DNA from 3 places in the Pantoea sp. Lu_F5_004 genome. Region 3 is predicted to be linked to each of the others. Evidence: predicted binding sites of a transcription regulator. Region 3 holds the regulator's gene; each other region holds the start of a gene.

Region 1 (4,475 bases), 590 kb from region 3:
GGGTCATCGGTGGAGCGTTCGTCGCAGGGGGAAAAAGCGCCGGGCGCGTTTCTGAACCATCCTGTAAGATTCCTTCACGATCGCACACGCCAACTCCATCGCGAATGCTCTACGTTTCAGCGCGCCATCCCCTCTTTCATATTCGCTCTGAGCCCCTGGTTCAACTGCGATGATGCTGTTAAGTCTCCCGGGCTGGCGCGTCTGAAGAGCGAAGCGTCCGGGCCAGGGATGGCCCGGCCGATCAACAGGGATGTGAGATTCCTTCGCGATCGGACGCGCCAGCCCGGGAGGCCGCACCCATGCAACAGCCCTGTTTATGATCGGTCACTGCGCCCCACCACCCAGCGCTTGTGCACCCACAGCGAGGCGAGGATCACCAGTGCGCCCGCAATAAAGCCTGGCCAGTGCGGTTTCTCCTGCCAGATAGCCAGATTCACCAGCAGCCCGGCAGGAACGTGCATGTTATTCATAATGCCCAGCGTACCGGCATCGACCTGGGTCGCACCATAATTCCACATAAAATAGCCCAGACCAGAAGCCGCAATGCCCAGCCAGACCAGAATGCCCCACTGCAATGAGGTGGTCGGCAACTTCTGCGGATTGCCCCAGGCACACCATGCGATCACCGCAATCAACACCGCACCCAGATAGAACCAGGAGAAGGCCGCGTGCTGCGGCATCGGGCGGGTCTCCTGCAGACGCTTATAGCCCACCATTCCCGCCGCAAAGCAGATGTTTGCCAGTTGCACTAACAGCAGACCAAACCAGAAATGATCGCTGACTTTGTCATAGCGAATAATCGCCGCACCTGCCACAGCCAGCAGTGCACTGAAGATATAGCCGATGCGCAGTGGACGACGGCTGATCAGATCGTAAATCAGCGTCACATAAAGCGGCGTCATCACCGTAAACAGCAGGAATTCCGACACGCTAAGGTAGAGATAGGCTTCAAAACTCAGCAGATACATCACGCCCAGCTGCAGCATCCCGACCAGCATGTAAAGCAACAGCGTTGAAGGGCGATGACCACGCCAGCGCAGGAAAGGTAAAAATACCAGCGCAGCCAGCGCCAGTCGCATCAGTACAGAGAACCAGCTGTCCACCTGCCCGGCAAGATATTCGCCGATCAGACTGAACGAAAAGGCCCACAGAATGGTGGTAATAATCAATAAAAACACGGTGACGACCCCGAAATTAACAGGCCGTCAGTGTAAACAATGTGCTGCCATCAGGCTGTGAAATCTGGTTGACATCTGATTACAAAACAGGCGATCAGAATGCCCATCGGAAAAGGGCTTTCGCTTCCTGACATAACTGTCTGCAGAAAGATCTTTCAGCCAGATAAAATGCGCGAAATGATCCATCACATGATCACTTCCGCTCCAGAATGTAATAAAAGTGTAACAAATGTGTCATTCATCACAGTAACGTTGCGCAACTAACACTATTCTTTGCGCGAAATGGAACATTCTGCGTCCATTTTCTTCTGCTCTTTTCCTGCCCCAACCTGCTGGGAATTAAAAACCATAATGTGCCCTGGAGGGCCTCACTGATGCTGAGCATTTTTAAACCTGCACCACGTCAGCCGCAGGTGGCGGAGGATCACGTTGATCCGCTCTACCGTCGTCTGCGCTGGCAAATTTTCATCGGGATCTTCTTTGGTTACGCCGCCTACTATCTGGTCAGAAAAAACTTCGCACTCGCCATGCCCTACCTGGTAGAGCAGGGTTTTTCACGTGGCGATCTCGGTTTTGCCTTATCCGGGATATCTATCGCCTACGGCTTTTCAAAATTCATCATGGGATCGGTCTCTGACCGCTCAAACCCGCGCGTCTTCTTACCGGCAGGCCTGATTCTGGCCGCGACAGTGATGCTGATTATGGGATTCGTGCCCTGGGCCACCTCCAGCATCATGGTGATGTTCGTGCTGCTGTTTATCTGCGGCTGGTTCCAGGGCATGGGCTGGCCACCTTGTGGACGTACCATGGTTCACTGGTGGTCGCAGAAGGAGCGCGGCAGGATCGTTTCGGTCTGGAACTGCGCCCATAATGTCGGCGGCGGTATTCCGCCTCTGCTGTTCCTGCTCGGTATGGCGTGGTTCAACGACTGGAAAGCGGCTCTCTATATGCCGGCGTTTGGCGCCATCGCCATTGCTATTCTGGCCTTTGCGCTGATGCGCGATACGCCGCAATCCTGTGGTCTGCCACCGATTGAAGAGTACAAAAACGACTATCCGCCCGACTACGATGCCAGCCACGAAGAGGAGCTGACGGCTAAACAGATCTTCATGAAATATGTACTGCCGAACAAGCTGCTGTGGTACATCGCGCTGGCCAACGTATTTGTTTATCTGCTGCGCTACGGCATTCTCGACTGGTCGCCGACCTATCTCAGAGAAGTAAAACACTTCACGCTGGATAAATCGTCGTGGGCTTACTTCCTGTATGAGTATGCGGGGATCCCCGGGACGCTGCTGTGCGGCTGGATGTCGGACAAAGTGTTCCGCGGTAATCGCGGTGCGACCGGGGTGTTCTTTATGACGCTGGTAACCATCGCGACCGTGATCTACTGGCTCAACCCGGCGGGCAATCCTGGCGTCGATATGGCCTGTATGATTGTGATTGGCTTCCTGATCTACGGTCCGGTGATGCTGATTGGTCTGCACGCGCTGGAGCTGGCGCCGAAAAAAGCGGCGGGGACGGCGGCGGGCTTCACCGGCCTGTTCGGCTATCTGGGTGGATCGGTGGCAGCCAGCGCCATTGTCGGTTACACCGTCGATTACTTCGGCTGGGACGGCGGCTTCATGGTGATGATTGCTGGCTGTGTGCTGGCGGTTATCCTGCTGTTACTGACCATGGTCAGCGAACACAAACACAAAAAGACCTCTGCCTGACGGCAATAAAAAAGGGCCGGATGTCCGGCTCTTTTTTACGCAGACGGCTTAAGCAAGATAGAGCGTGCGCAGCGTCTGCGGCACGGCATCATCGGCATTTGAACCGATCACATCCAGCTCCGGCAGCGTATCTTTCAACCGCTGATGGGCGTTCTGCATGATAAAGCCTTTACCCGCCATGCTCAGCATCTCCACATCGTTCATGCCGTCGCCAAAGGCGATACAGCTTTCCAGTGAGTGGCCCAGCGTTTTCGCCACCGCTTCCAGCGCATGCCCTTTCGACACGCCGCCCGCCATCACTTCCAGGCAGGTAGGCAGCGAGAAACTGACGTTAACCCGGTCGCCCCAGCGCGCTTCAATCGCCTGTTCCATCGGGATCAGATGCTCGGGATTTTCGCAGGTGAAAAAGACCTTGCTGATATTATCGGTTGGCAGCAGACCCGGCTCATAGACCTGATAGTTGAACACCGACTCGCGGAAATAGTCCTGCTCAGCCGGGCTTGAGCGGCTGACAAACCACTCATCGTCGCGGTAAACGTGGGTCAGAATATCGCTGTGATGATATTGCAGGCCAAACAGATCGCTGGCGATATCCTCATCCAGATTATGACTGAACACCAGTTCGCCCTCTGCGTTGTGCACGCGCGCGCCGTTTGAGGTGATCATATAGGCCGGAATCGCCAGGCTGTCGCGCATCTGTCCGACATCGATATGATGACGGCCGGTGGCGAATATAAAGTGAATATCTTTCGCAACCAGTTGCTGCAGCGTTTCACGCGCAAAAGGGGTCAGGCGATGTTCGGGAGAAAGCAGCGTGCCATCCAGATCGGATGCAACGATGTGATACATGAATACCTCGGGTATCTGGTTCTGCCGGCCTTAACCGGTCGGATAAATAACGTCAGTGGTGCGAGGAAAAAAGTCGACCACTGCATTGAGTGCTTCGGCGCGCATCTCATCCTTTTCAAACAGGATCTCATGACGCGCACCGTCGATCACCCGTGGCTTATTGCCCTCACACGGATGACCCGCCGCCGCCATCGCGGCACAAAAAAGGTCCTGCGAACGATTGTCGACCACCCGATCATCGCTGGCCTGTAACAGCAGCAGTGGCGTGGTGATTTTATCGACCTGACTGATGATGTTGCGACCCGCATGGACGCCTTCACGTACCCAATGGTAGGTTGGTCCGCCAACGCGAATCGCCGGATCGTCCGCATAAAAGCGCAGGTTTCGCCGATAACGCTCGGTGCTGTGCGTCAGCCGGTTAATGCCAAACGGATGCGCACGCCAGCGGCCGGTGCCGAGCGCATAGCCATCGCGCATGGCCGGACGCTTCTCCGCCCAGTCCAGAATCCGATGAGCCAGAAAAGAGGGCAACGGTAAAGCAATGCCAAACATCGGCGCCACCAGCGCGGCCGCATGAAACGCCTGCGGCTGACGCGCCAGAAACAGCGTTAAGATTGCGCCGCCCATGGAGTGAGCCAGCGCATAGCGCTGCTGGTAGTGACCGCTGATAATCTCTTTCAGATAGAGCGTTTCAAGGTCGTCGACATAATGGGTAAATTCCGCCACGTGGCCA
Region 2 (4,475 bases), 1.5 Mb from region 3:
TTAACCCAAAACGCCTGAGATAACCAAAAGGCGACATAGATGTTTACCAGGCCGCAGATGAAGAAGAACAGCGCCCAGGCAACGTTGAGCCTGCGCCAGACCGCATCGGGCAGTTGTAACTCTTTGCCCAGCATGCGCTGAATCAGCGTCTGCTCCATAAACCACTGGCTGTAGAGCAGGGCGGCGGCAAACAGGCTGTAGATAACCGTAACTTTCCACTTAATGAACTCATCGTTGTGGAACACCAGCGTCAGGGTGCCAAAGACCGCCACCAGCACAAAGGTGAAAATTGTCATCTTTTCCAGCTTGCGATAGAGCACCCAGCTGACAACCAGCGCCAGGCCGGTCGCGACAATCAGCGCGCCCGAGGCGACAAAAATGTCATACAGCTTGTAGAAGATGAAAAAGACCACCAGGGGAAGAAAGTCGAGTAGCTGCTTCATAGTTTTTCCATTCAGAGTTGGCTGCAAATGTGCCCGAAGGCACATCGTCAATCAACGTAACAGCATATAGAGCCGATAAAGATAGATAATCAACATCGCCGAAACCACATTGCCTGCCGCGGTGAAAATCACCGATGAGACATTCAGCGGTAAAACCGTCAGCGAAGAGAAGAACAGCATCACCACTACTTTGGCCAGCAGCCAGAGCAGAATAGCGGGGGCAATCAGCTTCACATTCTTCCACGCCATCCGCATGCTGGCCCGCATGGCGGCAAAGACACCCATCTTCTCACTGGCCACCATCACCGGAGCCAGCGACAGCAGAATCGTCAGCAGAATGCCTGGCACCACCAGCACCATAAAGCCCAGTTGCGCCACCAGCGTCATCAGGAAGGTGAGCAGCAGCAGCTTTGGCAGCAGCGGCGCTGAAGCACCAATCGCCCGCAACGCACTGACACGCTGGCCGGAAGAGACCATCGGGATCAGATAGAGCATTCCGCCGAGCAGCAGCGTGTTCCCCATCAGCGCAGCGAAGGTGCTGGCCGCCGAGGCGCGCAGCAGCACCTGCTGCTGTTCCGGTGACATATTCTGCACCATCTCAAACAGCGAACCGGCGATATCGTCACCCTGTTGCAGGAGGGCCATCTGATCGGCACCCGGCGTCAGCACATGCACCAGCATGACGGTGATAAAAGCGGCCAGCAGCGACATCAACAGCACCGTAGCCAGTTGATGGCGCGCGAAATTTCCTGTGTCACGGTATAACGAGCTTGCCGTGATAGACATGTACACTCCTTTGAGGAACCGGGTTAATTAACCCGGCGATTGTACATGTTCTGGCAGCTCGCGGGCACCCGCTGCGGCATAACTTTCTGTCATGGCAGGTAAAGATGGAGAAAAAAGGGCGGGAAGGCCATACCGGGCGCGGGCGCGATCGCAGGCTTCATTGTGGATACCCGCTTCGCCCGACATCGAAAATTCCCGACAGGGCGTCGGACGTTGTTCGTAAATTCCGCAGGAGACACAGCCGCCAATGTCGCCCTCAAGGGCAACGCAGCGCGGCGCGCGATCGTTCGTACCACGCATATTGCGCATTAACAGGCTGAGCGGTTCGGTTAATGCGGTCGGCACCGGGCCGCCTGCATCATCGGCTTCGGCCCAGTAAAATGAGACGCGGAAATGGGCGCAGCAGGCGCCACAGCTGACACAAGGGTTAGTTATTTCACTCATTTGATCACCCGCCCCTCCCAGGGCATCGAACCAAAATCACCAGAGAAGATAAGCAAAATAGGCCCGGCGAAATTATTCAGCAAGGGGAATTTTGCTGCGCCAGCCTGAGCCGAAATTGATCTAAATCAATTCATTGTTTTTTAAGTAATTTATCTGAAAGGTACAGAGTGCAATTTTCTGTAAATCACGTTAAATATTTGCCAGCAAAAAAGCGATGACGTTCGCGACATTAACATTAAGCAAAGGAGTGATGATGAAACTGGCAAAATGCGCGATGCTGCTGGCTCTGGCTTTACCCCAGCTGGCAATGGCCCACGAAGCAGGCGACTTCTTTATGCGTGCCGGCAGTGCCACCGTTCGGCCCACCGAAGGTTCCGATAATGTGTTAGGGATGGGCGAGTTCAGCGCATCCAACGATACGCAGCTGGGCCTGACCTTTACATACATGGCAACGGACAACATTGGTGTCGAATTACTGGCCGCCACACCGTTCCGTCACAAAGTGGGCCTGGGCCCGACCGGAACACTGGCAACGGTACGCCAGTTACCGCCTACGCTGATGGCGCAGTACTACTTTTTTGACAGCAAGAGCAAAGCGCGTCCTTACGTTGGCGTAGGTATCAACTACACCACCTTTTACGACGCCGATTTCAATCAAACGGGCCGCGATGCGGGCCTGACCGATCTCAGCGTGAAGGATTCCTGGGGTGTGGCGGGTCAGGTCGGTCTGGATTATCAGATTAACCGTGACTGGATGTTGAATGCGTCGGTGTGGTACATGGATATTGATACGGAAGTGAAGTTTAAAGCGGGTGGCGAGCAGCAGAATATCAATATGCGCATCGATCCCTGGGTCTTCTTCTTCGGTGCGGGTTACCGTTTCTGATGATAAAGACGATAAAAAGGCCGCTGAATCAGCGGCCTTTTTTTGTCTGTTAAGACGTTATTTGATCTGCATATTGTTTACCACGGACTTTACGCCCGCCACGCTGCGCGTAACCTGAACGGCACGATTAGCCATCTGTGGTGATGAAACAAAACCGCTCAGCTGAACTTTACCTTTAAAGGTTTCTACGTTGATTTCAGTTGATTTCAGTGAGTCATCTTTCAGCAGTTCACCTTTAACTTTTGTGGTCACCACGGTGTCATCAATATAGCCACCGGTTCCCTCTTTGGTTGCGGTTGGCGCACAGGCGCTCAGTGTCAGCGCAACCACGCCCGCCAGTACAGCACCTGTCAGCAGTTTAACGAATTTCATTGCTTTCTCTCCCTGTCACAAAATGGATGCGACGTTACCGTAACGGCGCATTGTCATTGTGGTGCAGATTTTGCAAAAAGGGCAAATGGGGGAATGAAAAAAAGGAAACAAATCATGCCTTATCGCGCGATAAGGCATGCTGGCAGGATTAACGGCTGGCGGCTTTAAGGCGGCTGACAAAGTTCTTCAGCTCGCTCAGCATCACCTCAGGCTCTGAATGATGCTTTTCGATGATTCTGACAATCGCAGAACCGGAGATCGCGCCCGCAGCGCCCGCAGCGATCGCTTCCTTCACCTGTTCAGGCTCAGAAATACCAAAGCCCTGCAGCGGCGGGGCTGCATGGTATTCACGCAGCTTGTCGATCAGATGCTGCAACGGCAGGCTGGCGCGGTTTTCAGCACCGGTAACGCCCGCGCGCGACAGCAGGTAGGTGTAACCCCGTCCGTGCGAAGCGATCTCACGCAGCAGCTCATCGCTGGCGTTGGGCGGACAGATGAAGATGGGTGCCACGCCATGACGCAGCGCGGCCTGACGGAAGGGCGCGGACTCTTCAACGGGCACATCCGCCACCAGCACCGAATCCACACCCGCCTCTGCACAACGGGCATAGAACTCATCCACACCGTTGGTGAAGACCAGGTTGGCGTACATCAGCAATCCAATCGGCAGATCCGGATACTTACGGCGGATAGTGGCCAGCATTTCAAAGCATTGGCTGGTGTTAGTGCCCGCCGCAAAGGCGCGTAACGTCGCGTTCTGGATGGTCGGGCCATCTGCAAGGGGATCGGAGAAGGGAATACCCAGCTCCAGTGCATCCGCGCCTCCTTCAACCAGGGCGTCAATCACGCGCAGTGAAAGCTCCGGTGACGGATCGCCCAGCGTAACAAAAGGAACGAAAGCCCCTTCGTTATTCGCTGACAGACGCGTAAACAGTTGATTGTAACGTTCCATCAGATTTCTCCCTGCGCTGTCAAAATGTCATGAACGGTGAAAATATCTTTGTCGCCACGGCCAGAGAGGTTGACCACAATCAACTGCTCTTTTTCCGGCTCAGCCTGAATCATCTTCATGGCGTGCGCCAGGGCGTGGGATGACTCCAGCGCCGGAATAATACCTTCATCGCGACAGAGCTGTTTAAAGGCGGCCAGCGCTTCGTTATCGGTGATGGAGACATATTCCGCACGACCGATGCTGTTCAGGTGCGCATGCTGCGGGCCTACCGACGGGAAGTCGAGACCGGCAGAGATCGAGTAAGACTCCTCAATCTGGCCATCATGGGTCTGCATCATCGGCGATTTCATACCGAAGTAGATGCCGACGCGACCGTGCTTGAGCGGCGCGCCATGCTCGCCGGTCTCAATGCCGTGGCCCGCAGGCTCTACGCCGATCAGCTTCACGCTGGTCTCATCGATAAAGTCGGCAAACATGCCGATGGCATTGGAGCCGCCGCCCACACAGGCGAGGATCGCATCGGGCAGGCGACCTTCTCTTTCCAGAATCTGCTTTTTAGTCTCTTCGCCAATCATGCGCTGGAACTCACGCA
Region 3 (4,475 bases):
TCCAGGCGCTGGAAGATATCGACCTCCCCTACCTGCTGGCGATGCTGCAGGGCTCGTTTATCTCGCACATCAATACGCTGGTGGTGCCTGGCGGCAAAATGGGTCTGGCGATGGAGTTGATTATGGGCCCGCTGGTGAAGCGGCTGATGGAAGGTAAGCGAATAGAGTAAGAGGTCAGCAAAAACCGCTCTGAGAGCAGATGTCTTTCACAAAGATGGTAAAACTGGTTTTCCTGCGGCTAAAGACTTACCGCTGAGCAGGCTTCAGGGAGCATACACCTTTCGCAAAGACGCAAAACCGCCATCCCTGGCCCGCGATGCTTTGCTACAGGTATATGCTCCCTTCGCTTCACGTCCGGCAACCGCATCCGGTTTCAGGAAGGTCGCTACAGACAACGCCTGGGCAGAAAGAATCTGGCAGCAATAGATAAGTTCAACACGCCGGGAACCGGGTCAGAAGAGGAAAGCGTCCCGCCGCCCGGATAAAAACGCCGGGAGCGTTTTTGAACAACGCAACGCGTTGGCCCGGCTACGGGCGCGCCTCAGGGATGAGGTGCGTAATCGCGCGGGCCGAGCGGCCAGAGATTGGCTTAAGCGACTTTCCGATCTGACCCGGTTCCCAGCGCAGGCACAGTATCAAAGCGGATTCCCGATGCAGGCACAGTCTTAAAGCAACCTGAATCAGATACTGGAAGTGAAGTTAGCAGGTCTGCAATGACCCCTGCGGCTACTACAGCTCAATCACTTCATAGCTATGCGTAATGTTGACGCCTTTACCCAGCATGATGGCCACAGAGCAATATTTTTCAGCAGAAAGATCCACGGCGCGTGATACCGCTTTATCCTGGAGCGCTTTACCACTCACGATAAAATGCAGGTTGATGTGCGTAAAGATTCGCGGCGCCTCTTCACGACGTTCTGAGGTCAGTTTTACTTCACAATCAGCCACATCGTTTCGGCCTTTTTGCAGAATTGATACCACGTCAATCGCACTGCATCCGCCCGCCGCCATCAGCACCATCTCCATTGGGCTGGGCGCTTTATCACCCGAATTTCCATCCATCAGTATCTGATGGCCGGATGAGGATTCTCCGAGGAATGTCAGCCCTTCTACCCATTTCACTCTTGCCTGCATGATTTTTGCTCCGGAATACGCTGTTTTGTCGCCAGAGTACGCTTTCGCCTGGTAAACAGCAATCCAGAGAAATCCGCCCGTAGCTGAAGCGAGACAACAGAAGACAGTCGGCAAAAGCTGTGCTACAAACAGTGCTGAAAATATTTTTCGTCACCCGATGACGAAGGCGGGAAGGATGATGCGCACTGCGCCTGATGCGGCCCGAATAATTTCCTGAAATGGAAACGCTTGAAGCTTTCACCGCCTGACAGGGAAAACTGCCCCCTGTATTTTGGGCACGATTACAACAGAGGATAATAGCGAATGGTTCTCGGCAAACCGCAAACAGACCCTACACTCGAATGGTTCCTGTCCCATTGCCATATTCACAAGTATCCATCCAAAAGTACGCTGATTCACCAAGGTGAAAAAGCAGAAACGCTTTACTACATCGTGAAAGGTTCCGTCGCGGTTCTGATTAAAGATGAAGAAGGCAAAGAGATGATTCTTTCCTACCTGAATCAGGGCGATTTTATTGGTGAACTTGGCCTGTTCGAAGAAGGCCAGGAACGCAGCGCCTGGGTACGTGCGAAAAGCGCGTGCGAAGTGGCGGAGATTTCTTACAAGAAATTCCGTCAGCTGATTCAGGTTAACCCTGACATCCTGATGCGACTCTCATCGCAGATGGCGCGTCGCCTGCAGGTGACGTCTGAAAAAGTGGGTAACCTCGCTTTCCTCGACGTAACCGGACGCATTGCACAGACCCTGCTCAACCTGGCGAAGCAGCCAGATGCCATGACGCATCCCGACGGCATGCAAATTAAAATCACTCGTCAGGAAATTGGCCAGATTGTTGGTTGTTCACGTGAAACCGTGGGCCGTATTTTGAAGATGCTGGAAGATCAGAACCTGATCTCCGCACACGGCAAAACCATCGTCGTTTACGGCACCCGCTAATTCCTGTCACCCACGGCGTGATGGCAACATCACGCCGTTATTGTTTGTGTTGGGCCGATGTGGCGTCGAATTATTTACCATCCTGAAGTTAACTACGCCTTGCGGCAAACGCTGGTGCTCTGTCTGCCAGTGGCGCTGGGCTGGCTGGCTGGCGACCTGCAAAAAGGTCTGCTGTTCTCATTAGTGCCCGCCTGCTGCAACATTGCCGGTCTGGATACCCCGCATAAACGCTTCTTCAAACGCCTGATTGTTGGCGGCAGCCTGTTTGCCCTCGGCAGCTTTCTGATGCAGTGGCTCACCCTGCATGCTATTCCGCTGCCGCTCATCCTGTTTGCCATGCCCTTATTGCTCGGCGTTACCGGGGAGATCAGCCCGCTGCATGGTCGTCTGCTGCCCGGCACCCTGATTGCCGCCATCTTTACCCTGAGCCTGATTGGCCGCATGCCAATCTATGTCCCCCCGCTGCTCTATATCGGTGGCACGCTGTGGTACGGGCTGTTTAACTGGTTCTGGTTCTGGCTGTGGAAAGAGCAGCCGATGCGCGAAAGCCTGAGCCTGATCTACCGCGAGCTGGCTAACTACTGCGACGCAAAATATACCCTGCTGACGCAGCTGACCGATCCGGAAAAGGCGCTGCCGCCGCTACTGGCCCGTCAGCAGAAAGTGGTCGATCTGATTAACACCTGTTATCAGCAGATGCATATGCTGTCGGCAAGCCGCGATCACAGCCATAAACGGCTGACGCGCGCCTTTCAGGTGGCGCTGGATCTGCAGGAACATATCTCGGTCAGCCTGCATCGGCCGGAAGAGGTACAGAAACTGGTCGAACAGAGCCACGCCGAAGCGGTGATCCGCTGGAATGCCAAAACCATCTCGGCCCGGTTGCGGGTGCTGGCGGATAACATTCTCTATCACCAGCTACCCGATCGCTTTGCGATGGATAAACAGCTCGGCGCGCTGGAGAAAATCGCCCATCAGCATCCCGACAATCCGGTGGGTAACTTCTGCCTTTACCACTTCAACCGCATCGCGCGGGTTCTGCGCACCCAGAAACCCCTTTATCAGCGTGATCTGATGGCTGATCGCCAGCGCCGTCTGCCGCTGTTACCGGCGCTGCGCAGTTATCTCTCGTTCCGCTCATCGGCCCTGCGCACTGCCGGCCGGTTTGCGGTGATGCTGATGCTGGGCAGCGCGCTGGCGCTGTTCTTCAACATCCCCAAACCCTACTGGATCCTGATGACCATCATGTTCGTCAGCCAGAACGGCTACAGCGCTACCCGTGTCCGCATTCAGCACCGGGCGCTGGGCACTTTTGCCGGTCTGGTGATCGCGGCTGCCACGCTGCGCATGGCGGTGCCAGAGTCGCTGGTACTGCTGATCATGCTGGCGATTACCTTTATCAGCTATCGCTTTACCCGCCAGTTCTATGGCTGGTCGATGATTGGTTTTACGGTCACGGCGGTTTACTCGCTGCAATTGCTGTCGCTGAATGGCGCGCAGTTTCTGCTGCCGCGACTCATGGATACGCTGATGGGTTGTCTGATCGCTTTTGGCGGGATGCTCTGGCTGTGGCCGCAGTGGCAGAGCGGCCTGCTGCGGCAGAACGCCCATGACGCACTGGAAACCTATCAGGATGCGCTACGGCTGTTGCTGGGTGACGAACAGTCACCAGAGAAACTGGCTTATCAGCGCGTGAAGGTCAATCAGGCACACAATGCGCTGTTTAACTCACTGAATCAGGCGATGCAGGAACCCGCGTTCAACTCCCGCTATCTGAGTGATATGCGGCTCTGGGTCACGCACAGTCAGTTTATCGTCGAACATATCAACGCTATGACGATTCTGGCGCGGGAGCACACCATGCTCACTGCCTCGCTGGCTGAGCGTTACCTGCAATCCTGTGAAATCGCGCTGCAGCGGTGTCAGCAGCGGCTGGAATATGATGGTGAAAGCTCACAGGTTAACCTGCTGGATGACCTGGAAAATATCAGTGAGGGACCGATCACGGTGGTGGAGCAGCATGTACGGCGCATTCTCGATCATCTGAGCGTGATGTACACCATTTCATCGCTGGCGTGGAACCAGCGGCCGCAACATGGCCGCTGGCTGATCAGACGCTTACGTAAAAACTAAGCTAGCCGTTGAGCACGTTGCCGACGGCCGTGGCGAAGCGGCTCATGCCCTCTTCGATGTCGGCAGGCTCAATGATCAGTGACGGGGCAAAACGCATCACGTCGGTTCCGGCAACCAGCACCATCACGCCTTCTGCGGCCGCGGCATTCAGGATGTCGCGTGCTTTACCGGCATGCTGCGGTTTCAGCGCCGCGCCAATCAGCAGACCCTTGCCGCGAATATCGCTGAAGAGATCATACTTCGCATCGATGGCCTGCAGCGCCGTGACAAAG

Evidence for each region. Region 3 encodes CRP, which controls carbon source genes, mostly activating them, when cyclic AMP is high. Its sites were predicted from a motif close to ATGTGANNNNNNTCACAT; they were not measured.
Region 1: the regulator CRP is predicted to act here: its motif matches at 1,408-1,425, upstream of glpT (glycerol-3-phosphate transporter).
Region 2: the regulator CRP is predicted to act here: its motif matches at 1,787-1,804, upstream of ompW (outer membrane protein OmpW).

What each region holds. Positions count from the first base shown of each region.
Region 1 is NZ_CP194946.1:3,950,488-3,954,962, forward strand. It holds gene ACR8BN_RS18305 (carboxylate/amino acid/amine transporter) at 315-1,178, opposite strand; gene glpT (glycerol-3-phosphate transporter) at 1,553-2,893, shown strand; gene yigL (sugar/pyridoxal phosphate phosphatase YigL) at 2,942-3,742, opposite strand; gene pldB (lysophospholipase L2) at 3,773-4,475, opposite strand, start outside.
Region 2 is NZ_CP194946.1:1,933,184-1,937,658, forward strand. It holds gene ACR8BN_RS08920 (septation protein A) at 1-443, opposite strand, end outside; gene ACR8BN_RS08925 (YciC family protein) at 495-1,229, opposite strand; gene ACR8BN_RS08930 (YkgJ family cysteine cluster protein) at 1,257-1,673, opposite strand; gene ompW (outer membrane protein OmpW) at 1,924-2,559, shown strand; gene ACR8BN_RS08940 (BON domain-containing protein) at 2,617-2,931, opposite strand; gene trpA (tryptophan synthase subunit alpha) at 3,080-3,883, opposite strand; gene trpB (tryptophan synthase subunit beta) at 3,883-4,475, opposite strand, start outside.
Region 3 is NZ_CP194946.1:452,479-456,953, reverse strand. It holds gene ACR8BN_RS02105 (phosphoribulokinase) at 1-170, shown strand, start outside; gene ACR8BN_RS02100 (OsmC family protein) at 730-1,134, opposite strand; gene crp (cAMP-activated global transcriptional regulator CRP) at 1,438-2,070, shown strand; gene ACR8BN_RS02090 (YccS/YhfK family putative transporter) at 2,128-4,203, shown strand; gene argD (bifunctional acetylornithine/succinyldiaminopimelate transaminase) at 4,205-4,475, opposite strand, start outside.